DNA from 4 places in the Pantoea alhagi genome. Region 1 is predicted to be linked to each of the others. Evidence: predicted binding sites of a transcription regulator. Region 1 holds the regulator's gene; each other region holds the start of a gene.
The links. Region 1 encodes CRP, which controls carbon source genes, mostly activating them, when cyclic AMP is high. Its sites were predicted from a motif close to ATGTGANNNNNNTCACAT; they were not measured.
Positions count from the first base shown of each region.

Region 2: the regulator CRP is predicted to act here: its motif matches at 1,987-2,004, upstream of udp (uridine phosphorylase).
Region 3: the regulator CRP is predicted to act here: its motif matches at 1,293-1,310, upstream of srlA (PTS glucitol/sorbitol transporter subunit IIC).
Region 4: the regulator CRP is predicted to act here: its motif matches at 1,997-2,014, upstream of msrB (peptide-methionine (R)-S-oxide reductase MsrB).

Region 1 covers NZ_CP019706.1:1,212,821-1,216,258, forward strand. The annotation lists gene B1H58_RS05765 (phosphoribulokinase) at 1-602, shown strand, start outside; gene crp (cAMP-activated global transcriptional regulator CRP) at 918-1,550, shown strand; gene B1H58_RS05775 (YccS/YhfK family putative transporter) at 1,613-3,438, shown strand, end outside.
Region 2 covers NZ_CP019706.1:1,854,057-1,857,494, forward strand. The annotation lists gene metE (5-methyltetrahydropteroyltriglutamate--homocysteine S-methyltransferase) at 1-948, shown strand, start outside; gene B1H58_RS08705 (dienelactone hydrolase family protein) at 999-1,838, opposite strand; gene udp (uridine phosphorylase) at 2,116-2,880, shown strand; gene rmuC (DNA recombination protein RmuC) at 3,040-3,438, shown strand, end outside.
Region 3 covers NZ_CP019706.1:4,021,268-4,024,705, reverse strand. The annotation lists gene B1H58_RS19035 (DMT family transporter) at 1-31, opposite strand, end outside; gene B1H58_RS19030 (LysR family transcriptional regulator) at 176-1,048, shown strand; gene srlA (PTS glucitol/sorbitol transporter subunit IIC) at 1,391-1,939, shown strand; partial or broken gene srlE (PTS glucitol/sorbitol transporter subunit IIB) at 1,954-2,079, shown strand; partial or broken gene srlE (PTS glucitol/sorbitol transporter subunit IIB) at 2,175-2,942, shown strand; gene B1H58_RS19015 (PTS glucitol/sorbitol transporter subunit IIA) at 2,957-3,325, shown strand; gene srlD (sorbitol-6-phosphate dehydrogenase) at 3,339-3,438, shown strand, end outside.
Region 4 covers NZ_CP019706.1:3,497,135-3,500,572, reverse strand. The annotation lists gene ansA (asparaginase) at 1-525, shown strand, start outside; gene pncA (bifunctional nicotinamidase/pyrazinamidase) at 540-1,151, shown strand; gene B1H58_RS16555 (YeaC family protein) at 1,182-1,463, opposite strand; gene msrB (peptide-methionine (R)-S-oxide reductase MsrB) at 1,468-1,878, opposite strand; gene gapA (glyceraldehyde-3-phosphate dehydrogenase) at 2,221-3,219, shown strand; gene B1H58_RS16540 (D-hexose-6-phosphate mutarotase) at 3,297-3,438, shown strand, end outside.

The sequences.
Region 1 (3,438 bases):
GCCGTGGCCAGTCACGTAAATACCTGCATACCTATGATGAGGCGGTGCCGTGGAATCAGGTGCCAGGTACCTTTACGCCGTGGCAGCCGTTGCCGGAGCCAACGGATGTGTTGTTTTATGAAGGACTGCACGGCGGCGTGGTGACGCAGCAGCATAACGTGGCAGAAAAAGTGGATTTGCTGGTTGGCGTGGTGCCCATCGTGAATCTGGAGTGGATCCAGAAGCTGGTGCGCGATACCAGCGAGCGCGGCCATTCCCGCGAAGCGGTGATGGATTCCGTGGTGCGCTCAATGGAAGATTATATTAATTACATTACGCCACAGTTCTCACGTACCCATCTTAACTTCCAGCGCGTACCCACCATAGATACCTCAAACCCTTTTGCCGCACGTGCTATTCCTTCGCTGGATGAAAGCTTTGTGGTGATTCATTTTCGCGGGCTGGAAGATATCGATTTCCCCTACCTGCTTGCGATGCTGCAGGGCTCCTTTATTTCTCATATTAATACGCTGGTGGTGCCGGGCGGAAAAATGGGACTGGCGATGGAGCTGATTATGCTGCCGCTGGTGAAACGCCTGATAGAAGGCAAAAAAATCGAATAAGAGGCATGCCACTCTCTCTTGCCCGGCCCCTGATAAGTAAGCAAATTGTCAGCCGGGGCGTTCATCAGCTAAACGGCAATTGTCCGATTCAGCACAAGCTGAAGCGAGACAACAGGAGACAGTAAGATAAAGCTGTGCTACAAACAAAGCTGTAATATTTTCGTTCTATGAAACGAAAACGGGACGACGGCACGCCTTGAGGCCTCGCAGTTGCCCGTATAAATTTCCAGCAGGAAACGCTTGAAGATTTCAACGCCTGACAGGGAAAACTGCCCCCTGTATTTAGGGCACGATTACAACAGAGGATAATAGCGAATGGTTCTCGGCAAACCGCAAACAGACCCTACACTCGAATGGTTCCTGTCACATTGCCATATTCACAAATATCCATCAAAAAGCACATTGATTCATCAGGGTGAAAAGGCCGAGACGCTCTATTACATCGTAAAAGGTGCGGTTGCGGTACTGATCAAAGATGAAGAAGGCAAAGAGATGATTCTTTCCTATCTTAATCAGGGTGATTTCATTGGCGAGCTTGGCCTGTTTGAAGAAGGCCAGGAACGCAGTGCATGGGTACGCGCGAAAACCGCCTGTGAAGTGGCTGAAATTTCGTATAAAAAATTCCGTCAGCTGATTCAGGTTAATCCTGACATTCTGATGCGTCTCTCTTCCCAGATGGCTCGTCGCCTGCAGGTGACTTCAGAGAAAGTAGGCAATTTAGCTTTCCTTGACGTGACCGGCCGTATTGCACAGACGCTGCTCAACCTTGCTAAACAGCCGGATGCGATGACGCACCCGGACGGGATGCAAATCAAGATTACCCGTCAGGAGATCGGCCAGATCGTCGGCTGCTCACGCGAGACGGTGGGCCGTATTTTGAAAATGCTGGAAGATCAAAACCTGATCTCCGCTCACGGTAAAACAATTGTCGTTTACGGCACCCGTTAAGCTACTCTGAAGACACGGCGTGGTGCCTGGCATCACGCCGTGTCTGTTTTGGTGATGTAGCGATGTGGCGGAGAATTATTTATCATCCCGAAGTGAACTATGCCCTGCGTCAGACGCTGGTGCTCTGTTTACCGGTGGCCTTTGGCTGGCTACTGGGGGATTTGCAAAAAGGATTGCTCTTCTCGCTGGTTCCCGCCTGCTGCAATATTGCCGGACTCGATACCCCACACCGCCGCTTCTTTAAACGCCTGATCACAGGCGGCTCGCTGTTCGCACTCAGCAGTTTTCTTCTTCAGTGGCTATCGCTACAGCAGGTGCCCCTGCCCGCGACGCTGTTTGTCATGGCGTTAGTGCTGGGCGTAACCGGCGAAATCGGCCCGCTTCATGCACGTCTGCTGCCAGCTTCCTTAATTGCCGCTATTTTTACGCTCGGCCTGGTGGGCAATATGCCGATCTGGGGGCCGCCGTTGCTCTATATCGGCGGTACATTCTGGTACGGGCTGTTTAACTGGTTCTGGTTCCGGCTGTGGAAAGAGCAGCCGATGCGGGAGACGCTCAGCCTGCTCTATCGCGAACTGGCGGATTACTGCGAAGCCAAATATACCCTGCTGACGCAGCTTACTAATCCGGAAAAAGCCTTGCCCCCGTTGCTGGCGCGCCAGCAAAAGGTGGTTGATCTGATTAACACCTGTTATCAGCAAATGCATATGCTGGCCGCTAACCGCGATCATAACCATCGACGCCTGACGCGTGCTTTTCAGGTGGCACTCGATCTGCAGGAGCATATTGCCGTTAGTCTGCATCAGCCGGAAGAGGTGCAAAAGCTGGTAGAGCGAAGCCATGCGGAAGCGGTTATCCGCTGGAACGCGCAAACCATCGCCGTACGGCTGCGCGAGCTGGCGGACGACATGCTTTATCACCGGCTGCCATCACGTTTCACCATGGAAAAACCGCTGCTGGGACTGGAGAAAATTGCGCGTCGGCATCCGGAGAATCCGGTCGGCCACTTCTGTTATTACCATTTCAGCCGCATCGCCCGCGTGCTGCGTACCCAGCGCCCTCTTTATCGTCGCGATCTTATGGCCGATCGCCAGCGTCGGCTGCCGCTGCTTTCCGCGCTGCGCAGCTATCTGTCATTTAAATCTTCCGCTCTGCGTACCGCGGCACGCTTTGCGGTGATGCTGGTATTCGGCAGCGTACTGGCGCTGGCGTTCAACGTACCGAAACCCTGGTGGATCTTAATGACCATCATGTTCGTCAGTCAGAATGGCTACAGCGCAACGCGTGTGCGTATCCAGCACCGCGCGCTTGGCACGCTGGCAGGGCTGATTATCGCCGCTGCAGCCCTGCGTCTTGCGGTACCGGAATCGCTGGTGCTGTTAATCATGCTGATCATTACCTTAGTCAGCTATCTGTTTATCCGTAAATATTACGGCTGGGCAACCATCGGTTTTACCGTGACCGCCGTTTATTCATTACAGCTGCTGTCGTTAAACGGCGCGCATTTCCTGTTGCCGCGTCTGATGGATACGCTGATGGGATGCTGCATCGCTTTTGGCGGCATGGTCTGGCTGTGGCCGCAGTGGCAAAGCGGGCTACTGCGGCAGAATGCGCATGATGCACTGGAAGCGTATCAGGATGCTTTACGGATGCTGCTGGGGAGCGAGGCATCACCGCAGAAGCTTGCCTGGCAGCGGGTACGCGTTAATCAGGCGCATAATGCGCTGTTTAACTCCCTGAGCCAGGCGATGCAGGAGCCAGCGTTTAATACCCGCTATCTGAACGATATGAAACTTTGGGTCACGCACAGCCAGTTTATCGTTGAGCATATCAATGCAATGACTATTCTGGCCCGTGAGCACACCATGCTGACGCCTGCGCTGGCGCA
Region 2 (3,438 bases), 640 kb from region 1:
CGCGGGCTTCGCCTTGATTTCAAGCAGGGACGTCTCGACGGCAACCGTTACCGTACCGGCATTGCTGAACACATCAAACAGGCTATCGCTGAGCAGGAGCGCCTGGGACTGGATGTGCTGGTTCATGGCGAAGCTGAGCGTAACGACATGGTGGAATATTTTGGCGAACACCTGGACGGCTTTGTCTTTACTCAAAATGGCTGGGTGCAAAGCTATGGTTCCCGCTGCGTGAAGCCGCCAGTCATTATCGGTGATGTCAGCCGCCCGGAACCGATTACCGTTGAGTGGGCGAAATATGCACAATCACTGACCAGCAAGCCGGTAAAAGGCATGCTGACCGGTCCGGTAACTATCCTTTGCTGGTCTTTCCCGCGTGAAGATGTGTCGCGTGAAACCATCGCTAAACAGATTGCGCTGGCGCTGCGTGATGAAGTAGAAGACCTGGAAAAAGCGGGCATTGGTATTATCCAGATTGACGAACCGGCATTACGTGAAGGTCTGCCGCTACGCAAATCGGACTGGGCCGCTTACCTGACCTGGGCGGTGGATGCCTTCCGTCTTAACGCCGCCGTTGCCCAGGATGATACGCAGATTCATACCCATATGTGTTACTGCGAGTTTAACGACATCATGGATTCCATCGCCGCGCTGGATGCCGATGTGATTACCATCGAAACGTCGCGCTCCGATATGGAATTGCTGGAATCCTTTGAGGAATTTGAGTATCCGAATGAAATCGGCCCAGGCGTATATGACATTCACTCGCCGAACGTGCCTGACGTTGAATGGATGGAAGCGCTGCTGCGTAAAGCGGCGAAGCGTATTCCGGTAGAGCGTCTGTGGGTGAACCCGGACTGCGGCCTGAAAACGCGTGGCTGGACCGAAACACGCCTGGCGCTGGCCAATATGGTGCAGGCAGCACAGAACCTGCGCGCAGAAAACCGCTAATTTATGCGTTAACGTTATGATAACTAAGAGGGGCGCCAGGCGCCCCTTGTTTATTTGCTGGTGGGCTTCACGCCATACTGATGAAACCAGGCCAGCATTCGTTGCCAGCCATCTTTGGCTGACTCTGCATGATAGCTCGGTCGATAGTCCGCGTTAAACGCATGTCCCGCTTCCGGATAAACGATGATTTCCGCCGTCGCGTTGGCTGCATGCAGCGCCTGACGCATTGAATCCACGCTTTCCAGCGGGATCCCTTCATCTTTCGCACCGTACAAGCCCAGCACTGGCGCATTAAGGTCAACGGCGATATCAATTGGATGCTTCGGCTGTTTCATGCTTTTTTCGCCAACCAGACGGCCATACCAGGCGACGCCCGCTTTCAGCTGCGGATTATGCGCTGCATAGAGCCAGACAATGCGGCCGCCCCAGCAAAAGCCGGTAATCGCCATATTACGCATATCGCCGCCGTGTTTCGCCGCCCAGTTAGCAACGTGATCGAGATCCGCCAGCACCTGAGCATCAGGAACCTTACTGACTACATTGTCCAATAGCTGTTTAATATCGCTATACTCGCTGGGATCGCCCTGACGGAAATAGAGCTCTGGCGCCACCGCCAGATAACCTTCTGCCGCCAGACGCCGACAGATGTCGCGGATATGTTCGTGAACGCCAAATATCTCCTGTACCACCAGCACCACCGGCAGCGCGCCTTTAGCCTCTTTGGGGCGCGCAAACCAGGCAGGCATATTTTCGCCCTGGGTATTAATGGTGGTTTCGCCGCCAAGAATGGCGTCGTCATGCGTGATAATGGTTGTCGCGGCCGTAGGGGAGGCCGCCGGGGCGAATCCGCTATCGCCTTCTTTCTTGCCCAGGTTGTTTTCGCTGTTCATTGTTATCTCCGTGCTGCTATTAGCGCATCCGGTAACTATAGCCAAAATCAGCCAAAGACCCCGGCCTGCATGTCCGTCTTCTCTTTAACATTCTGTTGAATAAATACACACAGCAACTTGTAGCAAATCCGTAAGGCAGAATGGCTTAATGTGATGTTAATCACGTTATCTTTGAAGATAAATGTAACTTTCATTTTCTGCGGTGATTGAACTCACATATTTTTGGCGGCACTTGCCGTAGAGTAGCGCCATCAAGTGAATTTTCTCAGGAGGGGCTATGGCTCAGTCAGATGTGTTTCATTTAGGTCTTACCAAAGCGGATCTGCAGGGCGCGACGCTGGCGATTGTGCCCGGCGATCCTGAACGCGTGAAAAAAATTGCGGCGCTGATGGATAATCCTCAGCCTTTGGCCTCGCATCGTGAATTCACCAGCTGGCGTGCAGAGCTGGATGGCAAAGCGGTAATTGTTTGCTCTACCGGTATCGGTGGTCCTTCCACCTCGATCGCTGTGGAAGAGCTGGCGCAGCTGGGTATCCGTACCTTCCTGCGCGTGGGCACCACCGGCGCTATCCAGCCTGACATCCATGTCGGCGATGTGCTGGTGACCACTGCGGCGGTACGCCTGGACGGCGCAAGCTTGCACTTCGCCCCAATGGAGTTTCCGGCCGTTGCCGATTTCGCCTGCACCACTGCGCTGGTTGAAGCCGCGAAAGCCGCAGGCAGTACGCCGCATATCGGGGTTACCGCCTCTTCTGATACGTTCTACCCAGGCCAGGAGCGCTACGATACTTTCTCTGGTCGGGTAGTGAGTCGTTTTCAGGGCTCGATGAAAGAGTGGCAGCAGATGGGCGTGCTGAACTATGAGATGGAATCCGCCACGCTGTTGACCATGTGTGCCAGCCAGGGTCTGCGTGCCGGGATGGTAGCAGGGGTGATCGTTAACCGTACGCAGAAAGAGATCCCTGATGCGGCGACCATGAAGCAGACCGAAAGTAATGCGGTGGCGATTGTGGTTGATGCCGCGCGCCGTCTGCTGGCGTAATTCCTTCGCGCCAGGCGATATTTTTTCGGAATGGCTCTCTGACGCAGCGAGGCGGTCGGGGTTTTCAGGGCTGGCTTATGCCAGCCCATTTATTTGTGTGGACATTCATACAGTGCGCCTCTACCTTTGCTCTGTTTGTAGCGGGAAGGAGAGGACGCGGTGGATAACCAGCTTATTGTTGGGATCGGTTTGGCGCTGGCTGGCGCAGTGGCGGGCTGGCTGTTTGCCTATTTCCGGCTGGCCGGGCAGCTGGCCGCACAGGAAACGGAGCGCCGTCTGCTGGAACAGGCGCTTGCCCAGGCGCAGCAGCAGGAAGCGCGTCAGCAGCAGCTGCATCAGGCAGAACAGCAGCAGCAACAGCTGCGTGAAAAAGAGTTGCGTCAGCTGCATGGCGCGCTGACCGCCGCACAGGAAAAGTTACAGCACTTCGACTACTGGCGTAATGAGTGTGAACAGCTCAGCCGTGAACTGCGTAATCAGCTGGAAGTGAACAGCGCGCAGGAGGCGGAACTGCGTGAAGTGACTATCCGTCTTGAAGAAACCCGCCTTGCCGCTGAA
Region 3 (3,438 bases), 1.4 Mb from region 1:
GCGAGGCAATGGTTGTTTTATTTATCGGCATAATTAACTGTTTTCCTTGCTTATTTTATATCGGCGCGCACCGTTCCCGGCGTGCTTTTATCTGGAATTTATCACCCCAGTTGAAATTACAAAAACGAATGTTTAGCATGCAAAGCATGACAAATTCAGATGAAACGACGCATTCATGGACGTAAACATCCAAAAATATAAGGCTTTCCTGAAAGTGGTAGAGCTGGAAAGCTTTACCAGAGCGGCGGAAAAACTGTTTTATTCTCAGTCAGGGATTAGCCGGATGATTAATGATCTGGAAAAGGAGTGGAACGTCACCCTGTTTGAGCGCAGCCGGACGGGTGTGCGGCTAACTTCCGACGGTATCAAGCTTTTGCCTTTTGCCAAAAATGTCTGTGAGGAGTATCAGAAGCTTCAGGCAGAAGTTGATGCGCTCAATGGACTGCAGTCGGGAATTATTCGTATTGGCACTTTTTCCAGCGTCGCTACCCACTGGTTACCTGATATTCTGAAAGCGTTTCAGGAAGATTATCCCAATATCGATTTTGAACTGTTGCTGGGGGACTATACGGAAATTGAGGGCTGGATCGCTGAAGGGCGGGTGGACTGTGGTTTCACACGTTTACCGGCTTCACCTGCCTTTGAAACCCTTTTTCTTGAGAAAGATGAATATCTGGTAGTGCTTCCTGAGGGGCATGCGCTTTCAGCGTATGATGCGGTTCCGGTTGCCTCTTTATGCCAGGAACCTTTCATTCTGCTTGAAAAGGGAAAGAATACTGAAATATCCGAGATATTCAGCGCATCTGGTCTGGTACCGCGCGTAAGGTTTACGTTATGGGATGATTACGCCGTTATGGCTATGGTAGAAAAAAAGCTGGGCGTCAGCATCTTACCGGCGCTTATTCTCAGAAATGTTCCTTATCGTGTCGTTACCCGAAAAATCGACATATCACCCTGTCGTGATATTGGCCTCGCTTTCCGAAATAAAAAAACCACTTCGCGTGCAGTGAAACAATTCATTGACTACCTGGATTACAGAAAGCCATAGGCTTTAACAGCAATCTGATTAAAACCGCCTTGCGTTCTGACAGGCGAGGGCATCCGCTGTCGGCAGGTTTCTTTCCGCCAATTCCTCTCTTTATCGCTCAATCCTGATCATTCATACCTGTTGCCAGGCGTAAATTTTCTACAGTGCTGGCTGGGTACTGACGTCATAATCCATCACACACCTCGCTAAATGAAAGATTTTATCTTTCATTTATTCTTTCATTATGAAAGATTTTATAATCATTATGTGATCTCCATATCTTTTATTGTTTCATTTTCGATCTACCTTGTTATCGCAGTGAACAAGAAGTTATTTCTGTTTTCCAGGTGAAGGGGTTGCAACATGATTGAAAGCATCACACATGGAGCCGAGTGGTTTATTGGGCTCTTTCAGAAAGGGGGCGAAGTTTTCATCGGGATGGTCACCGATATTCTTCCTTTGCTGATCAGCCTGCTGGTGGTTATGAATGCGCTGATCGTTTTTGTCGGGCAGCGTCGCATTGAAGCGCTTGCACAGCGCTGCGCCGGTAATCCGGTTTCTCGTTATCTGCTCCTGCCCGTTATCGGCACGTTTGTCTTCTGTAATCCCATGACGCACAGCCTTGGCAAGTTTATGCCGGAAAAATACAAACCGAGCTATTACGCTGCCGCTTCCTACAGTTGTCACTCAATGAACGGTCTGTTTCCACACATCAACCCCGGCGAGCTGTTTGTTTACCTGGGGATTGCCAACGGACTGACAACGCTTGGCCTGCCGCTGGGGCCGCTGGCCGTAAGCTATCTGCTTGTCGGCATAGTGACCAACTTTTTCAGGGGCTGGATTACCGATCTCACCACCACCATTTTTGAAAGAAAGATGGGCGTACAACTCGACCGTCAGGTTCGTTTATAAGAGCGGAGCAGAAGATGACTGACACCATTACCGTTAAAAAAGGCGAAAGTGGCTGGGGTGGCCCGCTCACAATCACCGTTACGCCCGGGAAAAAGATTGTTTACGTTACGGCAGGTACCCGACCGGCCATCGTTGACCGGCTGAAAGAGGTGACCGGCTGGGAGGCTGTGGATGGTTTCAAGGAGGGAGAACCCCCGCAGAAGAAATTGGCGTGGCGGTTATCGACTGTGGCGGCACGCTGCGCTGCGGACTCTATCCGAAGCGACGCATTCCCACTATTAACATTCATGCCACCGGTAAGTCCGGGCCGCTGGCGCAGTACATTACGGAAGATATCTACGTGTCAGGCGTTCGTCCGGAAGATATTCAGGCCGGCAGCGGCACGCCTTTGCCAGCCGCTGAATCACAGCCTGTTGCAACGCCTCTCGGCAAAGGGCGCGACTACGACACCAGTAAAAAAATCACCGAACAGAGCGACGGCCTGCTGGCCAAAGTCGGGATGGGGATGGGATCGGTTATGGCTGTTTTCTTCCAGGCCGGTCGTGAAACCATCGACACAGTACTGAAAACCATTCTGCCATTCATGGCGTTTGTCTCAGCGCTGATAGGCATCATCATGGCCTCCGGCCTGGGGGATTTTATCGCCCACGGCCTGACGCCGCTGGCCAACAGCCCGGTCGGCCTGGTGACGCTGGCGTTGATCTGCTCTTTCCCTCTGCTTTCACCGTTTCTTGGTCCCGGGGCCGTCATTGCGCAGGTTATTGGCGTGCTGGTCGGGGTGCAGATCGGGCAGGGAACCATTCCGCCGCATCTCGCGCTACCGGCGCTGTTTGCCATTAATTCACAGGCGGCCTGCGACTTTATTCCCGTCGGCCTGTCGATTGCCGAGGCGCGCCAGGAGACCGTGCGTGTCGGCGTGCCATCGGTGCTGGTTGGCCGTTTCCTTACCGGCGCGCCGTCAGTGCTTCTTGCCTGGGCCGTATCCGGGTTTATCTATCAATAATAGCGGGAGAGCTTATGAAAACCGTTTATGAATCCACGTTTATCTCTGTTGGCCCCTGTGCGAATGAGTCGCTGGAAGACAACTTCATTATCACTTTCGGTGAAGGCGCACCGCAGGATGTGGCGGAATACTGCTTCATTCACCGTACCGACATCAACGACGGTGGCGCATTTGATGCCGGTTCCGTGCTGGCTATCGGAGAAAGAGAGTATCCGGTCACGGCCGTTGGCAATGTAGCGCGGGAAAACCTGCGCGACCTTGGGCATATCACCGTGCGTTTTGACGGTGCCAGTCAGGCCGAGTTTCCCGGCACCGTTCATGTTGCCGGCAGCGCGCCGGCATCCATTGAGCCGGGCCAAAAGTTTCGTATGCTGAGTGAATAATCGGGAGAAGAGAATGGATCAGGTTGCTGTAGTCATCGGTGGTGGTCAGACGCTGGGTGCTTACCTGTGCGAGGGGCTGGCGGAGGCCGGTTATAAAGTGGCGGTTGCCGACC
Region 4 (3,438 bases), 2.0 Mb from region 1:
CATGCGGATGGCTTTAATGCCTTTGCCTCGCCCAATTTGCCGCCGCTGCTGGAAGCGGGTATTCATATCCGACGACTGAATACGCCCGCTTCCCCACAAGGCGAAGGCGAACTGATTGTTCACCCTATTACGCCTCAGCCAATCGGGGTAGTGACCATCTATCCAGGCATTTCCGCTGAGGTGGTACGCAACTTTCTGCGCCAGCCGGTAAAAGCGTTGATTTTACGTTCTTACGGCGTGGGTAATGCGCCGCAAAACGCCGAGTTTCTTGCTGAGCTGCAGGCAGCTTCTGAACGCGGTATTGTGGTGGTTAACCTTACCCAATGTATGTCGGGCAAGGTGAATATGGGGGGCTACGCTACCGGCAACGCCCTCGCCCATGCAGGCGTGATCGGCGGCTTCGATATGACGGTAGAGGCTACTCTGACCAAACTGCACTATTTACTCAGTCAGCCGTTAAGCTGCGATGAAGTGCGGCAGCTAATGCAGGTCAATCTGCGTGGCGAGCTAACCTCTGATAACTAATAGCGGATTCTGTTATGACCCAGGCGTTGATCCTTATCGATTTGCAGAATGATTTTTGTCCGGGCGGCGCACTGGCGGTGGCCGACGGCGACGCGACCATTGCCGTCGCTAATCAATTGGCCGAAGCGTTTCATCGACGTGGCGAACCGGTGATTGCCACGCAGGACTGGCATCCGGCAAACCATGGCAGTTTTGCTTCGGTTTCCGGTAAGGCCGTCAATACGCTGGGCGAGCTGAATGGCCTGCCGCAGATTTGGTGGCCCGATCATGCTGTTCAACATACGCAGGGTGCAGATTTTCATCCGGCGCTCAGGCGCACGTTAATCGATAAAATATTTCATAAGGGTGAGCAGCCTGATATTGACAGTTACAGCGCCTTTTTTGATAACGGTCATCGCCGCCAGACCGGGCTCGATGCCTGGTTACGTCAGCAGGGCATCAGACGTCTGGTCATGATGGGTCTGGCGACAGACTACTGCGTGAAATTTAGCGTGCTGGATGCGCTGCGGTTAGGGTATGAGGTAGAAGTGATTGCTGAAGGTTGCCGCGGCGTTAACTTACAGCCGCAGGACAGCCATCAGGCCTTAGCGGATATGGCGGCAAACGGCGCACTGATCCGCCAGTAAGGCCATTATCCCGCCGTGCTGGCGGGATAATTATTGCAGTGTGATACGTGTGACGCTGTCACTGATACCAAACTCTTCTTTCAGCTCGCGTTTCGAACGGGTCACCAGCTCTCCGCCTGCACCGATGCTCATATGCTGCGGCTGATGATTGTGCTGCGCCTGCCACAGCATAACCAGTTGCATACAGTGCTCTTTTTGCTCTTCCGTAAGCGCCACGCCATCTGGCCATTTTCCGATTTCTACTGCCGTTGCCAGACGCTGATAAATCTCAGGGGTCATTGCGTCGACTATCGCCTTGAGTTCAGATTTCATCGTATTAACCTTTAATCTGATTACCGTCATTATCGCTAAAGCTCAGCGAGGCTGAATTTACGCAGTAGCGTTCGCCGCTCGGCTGGGGACCATCGGGAAAGACGTGGCCAAGATGAGCGTCACAGCTGCCACAACGAATTTCAATCCGCTGCATGCCATGTGAATTATCTTCCAGATAGTGGATCGCATCATCGCTGTAAGGCTGATAAAAGCTGGGCCAGCCGCAACCAGAATCGTATTTGGTTTCCGATAAAAACAACGGTGCGTTACATACCAGACAGTGATAAATACCTTCCGATTTATTATGCAGCAGCGCGCCGCTGAACGGCGGCTCAGTGCCCCGCTGTTGGGTAACATAACGTTGCATTTCACTAAGCTGGTTATCAGGCGTACGATCGTTCAATTCTTTAGCCATTTTCATCATCTCTGGCAGTGTTATTCTGGAAAAATCGGCTAGTATTCTAACAAACAGTTAACAAGAACAGCTTAATATTTTGTGCCTGGCGAATTTTCACCGCCGCTTAACTGTTAAACTGTGATGAAGATCACTTTCCAGTCAGGGCAGGCCTTTATATTCGGTAATTGAGGCGTAAAACTCCTGCGGGAGAATAGACGCGGAAGCGCATTTTTACCTGCAAATTCACCATCACAGGTTTGATTTGTCGCAATAATTGACACGATTCCGCTTGACGCCTGGTAAGGATTTTGTAATTTTACAGGCAACCTTTTATTCACTAACAAATAGCTGGTGGAATATATGACTATCAAAGTAGGTATTAACGGTTTTGGTCGTATCGGTCGCATCGTTTTCCGTGCTGCGCAGCAACGTTCTGACGTTGAAATCGTTGCAATCAACGATCTGCTGGACGCGGAATACATGGCGTACATGCTGAAATATGACTCAACGCACGGCCGCTTCGAAGGCACCGTTGAAGTACAGGACGGCGCGCTGATCGTAAACGGCAAAAAAATCCGTGTTACCTCTGAAAAAGACCCGGCTAACCTGAAGTGGGACGAAGTCGGTGTTGACGTAGTAGCAGAAGCAACCGGTATCTTCCTGACCGACGAAACTGCACGCAAACACATCGCTGCTGGCGCCAAAAAAGTGGTAATGACCGGCCCGTCTAAAGATGACACCCCGATGTTTGTTCGTGGCGCTAACTTTGACAAATATGCTGGCCAGGACATCGTTTCCAACGCATCCTGTACCACCAACTGCCTGGCACCGCTGGCTAAAGTTATCAACGACAAATTCGGTATCGTTGAAGGCCTGATGACCACCGTTCACGCAACTACCGCAACGCAGAAAACCGTTGATGGCCCGTCTCACAAAGACTGGCGCGGCGGCCGTGGCGCAGCTCAGAACATCATCCCGTCTTCTACCGGTGCGGCTAAAGCCGTAGGTAAAGTTCTGCCGGAACTGAACGGTAAACTGACTGGTATGGCGTTCCGCGTTCCGACTCCGAACGTGTCCGTTGTTGACCTGACTGTGCGTCTGGCTAAGCCTGCTTCTTACAAAGAAATTTGTGAAGCAATCAAAGCCGCTTCTGAAGGCGACATGAAAGGCGTTCTGGGTTACACCGAAGACGCCGTGGTTTCTACCGATTTCAACGGCGAAACCCTGACTTCTGTGTTCGATGCCGCTGCCGGTATCGCACTGAACGACAACTTCGTGAAACTGGTTTCCTGGTATGACAACGAAACCGGCTACTCTCACAAAGTTCTGGATCTGATCGCGCTGGTTGCTTCTAAATAAGTAACAGTGACAGACTAAGCTTAGAGGGCGACTACGGTCGCCCTTTTTTATCGTCTGAATTCCAGCAAGGTAACATCATGACCGAAAAAATCTTTTCGCTTCCCGTGGTAAACCAGATCTCCCCTTACCTGAGCCAACGACAGATTGGCGAATTGCCCGTTATCGTGGTTAATCATCCGAAAGTGCGTGCTGCGGTTACGCTGCAGGGCGCACAGCTGA